Regions from separate parts of the Delftia sp. JD2 genome, predicted to be linked through region 1. Evidence: predicted binding sites of a transcription regulator. Region 1 holds the regulator's gene; the other holds the start of a gene.
What was found. The regulator FNR, encoded in region 1, switches genes on or off when oxygen is low (the NO sensors DNR and NnrR bind a similar motif). The targets are predictions, from matches to a motif close to TTGATNNNNATCAA.
Positions count from the first base shown of each region.

Region 2: the regulator FNR is predicted to act here: its motif matches at 1,422-1,435, upstream of ACM14_RS11865 (bacteriohemerythrin).

Region 1 covers NZ_LFJT01000049.1:38,505-42,493, forward strand. The annotation lists gene ccoG (cytochrome c oxidase accessory protein CcoG) at 1-207, shown strand, start outside; gene ACM14_RS22475 (FixH family protein) at 265-585, shown strand; gene ACM14_RS22480 (hypothetical protein) at 765-1,052, shown strand; gene fnr (fumarate/nitrate reduction transcriptional regulator Fnr) at 1,134-1,853, opposite strand; gene hemN (oxygen-independent coproporphyrinogen III oxidase) at 2,016-3,398, shown strand; gene ACM14_RS22495 (sulfite exporter TauE/SafE family protein) at 3,404-3,989, shown strand, end outside.
Region 2 covers NZ_LFJT01000017.1:99,696-103,684, reverse strand. The annotation lists gene ACM14_RS11875 (Zn-dependent hydrolase) at 1-121, shown strand, start outside; gene ACM14_RS11870 (tripartite tricarboxylate transporter substrate binding protein) at 376-1,359, shown strand; gene ACM14_RS11865 (bacteriohemerythrin) at 1,470-2,024, shown strand; gene ACM14_RS11860 (universal stress protein) at 2,114-2,551, opposite strand; gene ACM14_RS11855 (2OG-Fe dioxygenase family protein) at 2,651-3,433, opposite strand; gene pobA (4-hydroxybenzoate 3-monooxygenase) at 3,554-3,989, opposite strand, start outside.

The DNA.
Region 1 (3,989 bases):
AGCGCCCATGGCCTCGATGGGCTGGAGCTGGCGTCCGAGCAGGAAGTCGAGGTCGGCCCGGCCGAGACGCGCGGCATTGCGGCGCGCCTGCAGATTCCCTACGGTTCGGCCGAGCCGGGCTCGCACACCGTATTCTTCGATATCGATGCCGTGCATTCAGGCGCGGGACGCGCGTCCGAAAAGGCCGTCTTCCTGGTGCCCCGGTGATGTTCCTGGCAGGCGCGGCACGGTCCGCGCCTGCCGCCTGAAAGAAAGAGGTTTCCCATGTCTTCCAGTCCCGCAGTGTCCGCGCCCGCGCCCGCGCAGGCTCCCTCGCACCCCGACGCCGGCAAGCCCTGGTGGAAGTTCGGCCATGTCTGGCTGGTGGTGGCCGGCCCGGCGGCCGTGGTGGTCGCTGCCGTGATCACGGCCATCATCGCCATCAATGGCGCCGATCCCGTGATCGACCCCGACTACTACCGCAACGGCATCACGATCAACGAGCGTGCCGATGGCGTGCGCGAAGTGCCCAAGAGCATGGCGCCCGCCGTCACCGGCCGCAACCATGCGGCCACGCCCGCGCACGATCACCCCACGGACCGCTGATCGCCGTGCACTCCTGCAACAGGCCGCAGTCGTGGCCTTTTTGCATGGCGGATCGCATCTCCGGCATGCGCGACGGGTGAGGGTTTCCTACAGGCGTGCAGGGCGCTGCGGGGCTTGGCGCCATGCGTTGGCGCGGCGCACAATGAAGGCGACCCCTCGACAGCACAAGGAGATCGCTGATGTTGGCCCAACGCTGGATGTGGATTGCCTGGCCTGCCTTTCTGGCAGCCGCCGTGATGGAGATGCTGGTTTTTGCCTTTGTGGACCCGCTGGAGCTGCATTGGCTCGGCGACCTGGGCTGGTCGCGCCAGGGCATCTACACGCTGGCCTTCTTCGCCTTCTGGGGCGTGACCATGCTCTCCAGCCTGATGACCACCATGCTGGGCCGCTCGGCCCGCGATCTCAATGACGGCGTGGTCTCCGAGCCCGACCCGGATCTGGCCATGCAGGGGCTGGGGCGGGACTGAGCGAGAGCCCGCCGCAATGAACAAGGCCCGCTGTCGCGGGCCTTGTTCATTGGCGGATGAATGCTTGCCGCCCCTGCAGCCTCACTGGCACTGCTGGCTGTTGACGATGCGCTTGAGCGCCTCCGTGTCCAGGATGCGCAGATGGCGCTGGCGCACCTCGATGATGTTGTCGTCCGCGAACTTGGAGAAGGTGCGGCTCACCGTCTCCAGCTTCAGGCCCAGGTAGCTGCCGATTTCCTCGCGCGTCATGCGCAGCACCAGTTCCGACTTGGAAAAGCCCCGCGCATGCAGGCGCTGCACCAGGTTGAGCACGAAGGCGGCCAGGCGCTCCTCGGCGCGCATGCTGCCCAGCAGCAGCATCACGCCGTGCTCGCGCACGATCTCGCGGCTCATGACCTTGTGCACATGGTTTTGCAGGGCCGTGACCTCGCGCGACAGGTCTTCCAGCTTGTCGAAGGGCATGACGCAGACTTCGGCGTCTTCCAGTGCGACGGCATCGCAGGTGTGGTGGTCGTTGACGATGCCGTCCAGGCCGATGATCTCGCCGGCCATCTGAAAGCCTGTGACCTGGTCGCGTCCGTCCTCGGTGGCCACGCAGGTCTTGAAGAAGCCGGTGCGGATGGCGTACAGCGAGGTGAATGTCTCGCCGTTGCGAAACAGCAGGCCTCCGCGCTTGACCTTGCGGCGCGTGGCCACGATGTCGTCGATGCGCTGCATCTGCTCGGCATCCAGGCCCATGGGCATGCACAGTTCGCGCAGGTTGCAGTTGGAGCAGGAGGCTTTGATGGTCTGAAGGTTCATGGAGTGATAAACATCAGCGGCACACAGCGTGCCGGCGGTGACCTCGTGGATTGCGATGAGTTGGATCAAATTGTCGCAGCAGTCCCTCAAACAACTCTTGATGTGAGTCAAGGACATGACCGATGTGCTGCGGCACAGTCGAGGTATTAGAGGAAAAAACCCATGACCGCTGTCACCCCAGAGCTGCTGCGTCGCTTTGACGTACCGGGGCCCCGATACACCTCGTTCCCTACCGCCGACCGCTTTGTCGAGGCCTTTGGTGCAGAGGACTATATCCTGGCGCTGCAACAACGCAAATCGAGTACCGCAGCGCGTGCCATGCCTTTGTCGCTGTATGTGCACGTGCCCTTTTGCGAGTCGCTTTGCTACTACTGCGCCTGCAACAAGATCGTGACGCGCCACCACGATCGCGCCGCCGTCTACCTGGACTACCTGGCGCGCGAGATGGCCTTGCACACGGCCCATTGCGGCAAGGGCCAGACCGTCAGCCAGCTGCACCTGGGCGGCGGCACGCCCACCTTCTTCTCCGACGACGAGCTGCGCACGCTGATGGGCCTGTTGCGCGAGCATTTCAAGCTGGAGCCGGGTGGCGAGTACTCCATCGAGGTCGATCCGCGCACCGTCAGCGTCGAGCGCCTGGCCGTGCTCAAGGAGCTGGGCTTCAACCGCCTGAGCTTCGGTGTGCAGGACTTCGACGAGCAGGTGCAGATCGCCGTGCACCGCGTGCAGCCGGCAGAGCAGGTGTTCGAGCTGGTGGCGGCCGCGCGGCAGCTGGGCTTTGCCTCCATCAACGTGGACCTGATCTACGGCCTGCCCAAGCAGACGCCCGAATCCTTCGAGCGCACGCTGGCCCAGGTCAACGCGCTGCGGCCCGACCGCATCGCGCTCTATGCCTATGCCCACCTGCCCGAGCGCTTCAAGCCGCAGCGGCGCATTGCGGCCGAGGATCTGCCCCAGGGGGCCGACAAGCTGGCCATGCTGTCGCGTTCCATCGCCGCGTTCATGGACGGTGGCTATGTCTATGTGGGCATGGACCACTTCGCCCTTCCCGAGGACTCGCTGGCCGTGGCCAAGCGCCAGGGCCGGCTGCACCGCAATTTCCAGGGCTACAGCACTCAGCCCGACTGCGACCTGATTGCGCTGGGCGTGTCGGCCATCGGCAAGGTGGGCGCCAGCTACAGCCAGAACGCCAAGACGCTGGAGGAGTACTACGACGCCATCGACGCCAGCCACCTGCCCGTGGTGCGGGGCCTGGCGCTGTCGCGCGACGACCTGGTGCGCCGCGCCGTCATCATGGCCATCATGTGTCAGGGCGCCGTGCTGTTCGAGCCCATGGAGCAGGCCTGGCTGCTGGGCTTTCGCGAGTACTTCGCGCCCGAGATGGCGGCCCTGGAGGACCTGCAGGCCAAGGGCCTGGTGCAGATCAGCGACGAGGGCTTCCAGGTCACGCCCATGGGCTGGTACTTCGTGCGCGGCGTGGCCATGCTGTTTGACCGATATCTGCAGGCGGACAAGAACCGGGCGCGGTTTTCGAGGATCATCTAGGCCCCATGCTCTTGTCGCTGCTCTGGACCGCTTTGATCATGGGGCTCGTCGGCGGGCCCCATTGCCTTGCCATGTGCGCTGCGCCCTGCGGCGTGGTCACGGGCGGGGCGGGGCAGGGCGGCGGCTCGCAGGTGGTGGCCGTGCATGGATTGCAAAGCCGGCTGTGGCTGCGCACGGCGCTGTTCCACGGCGGCCGTCTGGCCGGCTATGCCAGCCTGGGCGCTGCCTCGGCCCTGGCCATGGAGAGCCTGTCCTGGCTCACCAGCCAGACCACGGCGCTGCAGCCGTTCTGGACACTGACCCATGTCGCCGTGATGGCCTGGGGCCTGGCCATGATGGTGCAGGCCCGCCAGCCCGCCTGGCTGGAGTCTGCTGGCCGCGCCGCCTGGCGGCGCGTGCAGCCCTGGGTGTCGGCGCCGGGCGGCACGCTGGCGGCAGGCTATGCCTGGGCGCTCATGCCTTGCGGACTGCTGTATTCGGCCGTGCTGGTCGCCGCGCTCAGCGGCGGCCCGTTGCAGGGCGCGCTGGCCATGGCGGCCTTTGGCGTGGGCAGCGGCCTGTGGCTGGTGGCCGGCCCCTGGCTGTGGCGGC
Region 2 (3,989 bases), on a different contig from region 1:
CTGCCTCCACGGCCGCAGCCACGCGCCCGAGGAGTGGATAGAACCCGCCCAGCTGCTGGACGGCACGCGCGTGCTGTACGAGACGGTGCGCGTGCTGGACAGGCAGTTGGCGCAGGCCTGAGCGCCTGGCCTGCGGCCAGGCACCAAGGCGGCATAAAATAGCCCGCTTCCCTCTGGAGCAGGCACAAGCTGCTCCTTGGTGGAAGCCCCTGTGGCACAGATTGCGGAAATCCGCCCAAATAGCGGGTTTCCCAATGCAAGATGGCGGAACCACCCTCCCCGATCATCGACAACCCACCGCATGGGCGACCCGGCACTGCCGGTCCGCTGCGAGAGGGTTGCACCGCCCCATCAGACCCTGGAGTTTCTTCTTTCATGTTCCGCCAACTGATCACCTGCACCGCCGTGGCCGCCGCCATGGGCATGAGCTTTTCCGCAGCCGCCCAAGGTGCGGCTGCCGACTATCCGAACAAGCCCGTGCGCATGATCGTGCCCTTCCCGCCCGGCGGCGGCACCGACATCCTCGCGCGCGTGGTGTCCAACAAGCTCACCGAAGTCAGCAAGTGGACCGTGGTGCCCGACAACCGCGCGGGCGCAGGCGGCACCATCGGCATCACCGAGGCCGCCAAGGCAGCGCCCACGGGCTACGACATGGTCATGGGCCAGAAGGACAACGTGGTCCTGGGCCCCTATCTCTACAAGAACCTGCCCTGGAACCCCGTCAAGGACCTGGTGCCCGTGGCCCACGTGGCCTACACGCCCATCGTGATCGCCACCAGCGTGAACTCGCCCTACAAGACCCTGGCCGACATCGTGGCCGCTGCCAAGCAGCACCCGGGCAAGGTGACCTACGGCTCGCCGGGCAATGGCACCAGCATCCACATCTCGGGCGTGCTGCTGGAGAAGGCCGCAGGCATCCAGCTGGTGCACGTGCCCTACAAGGGCTCCAACCCGGCCCTGATGGACGCGCTGGCCGGCAACGTGGACCTGCTGGTGTCCTCCGTGCCATCGGCCATCGGCCAGATCAAGGCCGGCAAGCTGCGCGCCATCGCCGTGACCTCGGCCAAGCGCTCGTCCTCGCTGCCCGACACGCCCACGCTGGCTGAATCGGGCCTCAAGGGCTTTGACGTGAGCACCTGGTACGGCCTGTTCATGCCCAAGGGCACGCCCACAGCCATCGTGACCAAGGTCAACGCCGAAGTGAACAAGCTGCTGGCCATGCCCGAAGTGCGCGACGCCATCCAGACCCAGGGCGCCGAACCCCAGTCCATGAGCGTGGCCGACTTCGACAAGATGTTCCAGGCCGACTTCAAGCAGTCCAAGCAGATCGTCGAGTCCTCGGGCGCCAAGATCGAGTGACATGCCTGCGGTGCCAGGGCGGCATGCCCGGCACCGCCTGCAATGGCCAACGCCGCATTTCATTGATGCAGATCAGCCTGATCTGCATCAAGGAGCTATGTGACAGTCCCGTGAATACTTCTCTGGAAATCACCGAATTCCTGGAGAACGTCATGGCATTGCTGGTCTGGGTCCCCGAGCTGGACACCGGGATTGCAGAAATCGACCGGCAGCACCGCCGCATCGTCGATTACATCAACAAGCTCTACGAGCTGCGCTCGTCGCCCGACCGCGAGGCCCTGGGCGATGTCATCGGCGAGATGATCGACTACACCGTCTCGCACTTCGTGTTCGAGGAAAGCCTGATCGAGAGCGCCGGCTACATGTTCGCCGGCCCGCACAAGAAGGTGCACGAGCTGTTCACGCGCCGCGTGATCGAGATGCAGACCCGCTTCGATGCGGGCGAGGACGTGGCCGCCGAGCTGCACGGCATGCTCTCGCGCTGGCTGTTCAACCACATCCGCAACGAAGACACCGGCTACGTGGACTCGGCCAAGGCCTATCTGCGCATGGCGCGCGAGTCCAGTCCTGCCGCCGAGAAGGAAAGGCTCAAGAACGAAGTACTGCAGGAGCTGGAACTGCAGCGCAGGAAAAAGGGCTGGCTGGCACGGCTGCTCAATCGCTGATCGTCCTCCCCCCTGCAGCGCATCAACAAAAACGGCTCCCGAGGGAGCCGTTGACGTTTCACCCGGCGAAGGGCCGAGCGGCCCGGTGATTACTCGCGCACCACCAGCACCGGCACGCGCACGGCGCCCAGCACGCGCTGGGTCACGCTGCCCAGCATCAGCTTTTCCAGGCCACGGCGGCCTTGCGAGCCCATGATGATCAGGTCGGCGCCCGTGCTCTCGAGCACGCGCACGATGCCTTCGTGCACCGCATGGCCTTCGCCCACCACGGTGGTGGCGGTGATGCCGGCCTCGTCGGTGATCTTCTTGACGGCGTCCAGCGTGGTGTTGGCCTCGGCCGTGGCCGCGCTCAGGTACTGCGACTGGCCGTAGGCGAAGTCGGCGCCCACGCCCGTGAACGGATAGGGGTCCACCACGTAGACCGCCGTCAGCGTGCTGCCAAAGGCCTTGGCCAGCTCCACGCCCTTGTGAACCGCCAGCATCGAGCTGTTGGAGCCGTCCACGGGAACCAGGATGTGCTTGAACATGCGTTTTCTCCTTTGTGCTTGGCCGCCGTCAACAATCGGGGGCGGCCGGGTCGATGAACCAAAGTGTGCGCCCATCATGCGCCAGCGTCTTGAGCTGCATCAATCCTTGCGGCGACGCGTCAGCTCCGAGCCCTGGAAACCCTGGCGGCGATAGGTCAGCACCAGGGTATCGCGCACGCCGCCCGGCTGCTCGGGCTGGATGGGCGTGGTCTCGTGGATCATGCGGGCATCGTCCAGCAGCATCACCGACCAGGGCTCGGTCAGCGTGAAGCGCTGGCCGCTGGGGCCCGTGGCCTCGAAGATGCGTGTCTCGCCGCCCTTCACGCCCTCGCGCCCGACCAGGATCACGGCCACCAGGTCCACGCCGTCGCGGTGCGCGCCTTCGGGCGTGGGCCGGCCAATGCCGTCCGTGGTGTCGATGCGGAACTGGTGGGACTCGATGAACCAGCGCTCGTGCTGCACATCATCGCCCTGGGCGCAGAACACCTGGTCGGACAGGCCGGCAAGCGCCAGCAGCAGCCGGCTCCAGGTGGCGCTTTGCGCCGTGGCGTCGCGCATGGGATCGAACATGCGCAGCATGCCGCCATGCAGGGCGTTGTATTCCACCGGCTGCCAGTGCGCGCGGTGCTCCACCTGCTGCAGCCCGTCCTGCCCGGCGATGAAGCAGGAATGGCGGCGGCGCCGGTAGCGCCCGCCGTCCTTCAGAAAGGCATCGGGCGGCAGCTGGGCCCAGTCGGCATCGAGCGCATGCAGCTCGGTCAATGACACGCCTGCCCAGGCCGCGAATTCATCGGGGCGCAGCACCGCATAGCCTGCGTCGCGCAGCGACTGCGCTGCATTCTGGGGGGCGATATAGGGAGGGGGAAACGTGATGTGCGCCATAACCCGACAAGCTTACTCCTCGCCCGCACCCGTCCGGGCGAGGCGGGCTGCAAATTTGCGCAATGCTGTGGCGACAGGCGCGCATCAATGCGGGCGCTGCCCCTCGCTATTGCCCTGGGCTCACACCAGCGGCAACCCCACATAGTTCTCCGCCAGCGAGGTCGAGCCTGCACGGGAGTTGACGATGTAGTCCAGTTCCGCCTCCTGCACCTTGGTGTCGAAGCCGCCCGCGTCGGGGAAGCGGTGCATGAGCGAGGTCATCCACCACGAAAAGCGCTCGGCCTTCCAGACGCGGCGCAGGCATTGCTCGGAGTAGCCGTCGATGCCTTCGGGCGCCTTGTCGCGGTAGTACTGCGCGAAGGCGCTGGACAGGTAGCCCACGTCCGAGGCGGCCAGGTTCAGGCCCTTGGCGCCCGTGGGCGGCACGATGTGGGCCGCGTCGCCGGCAAGGAACAGGCGGCCGAAGCGCATGGGCTCGGTCACGAAGCTGCGCAGCGGGGCAATGCTCTTTTCCAGCGAGGGGCCGGTCACCAGGCGCTCGCGTGCCTCGGGATCC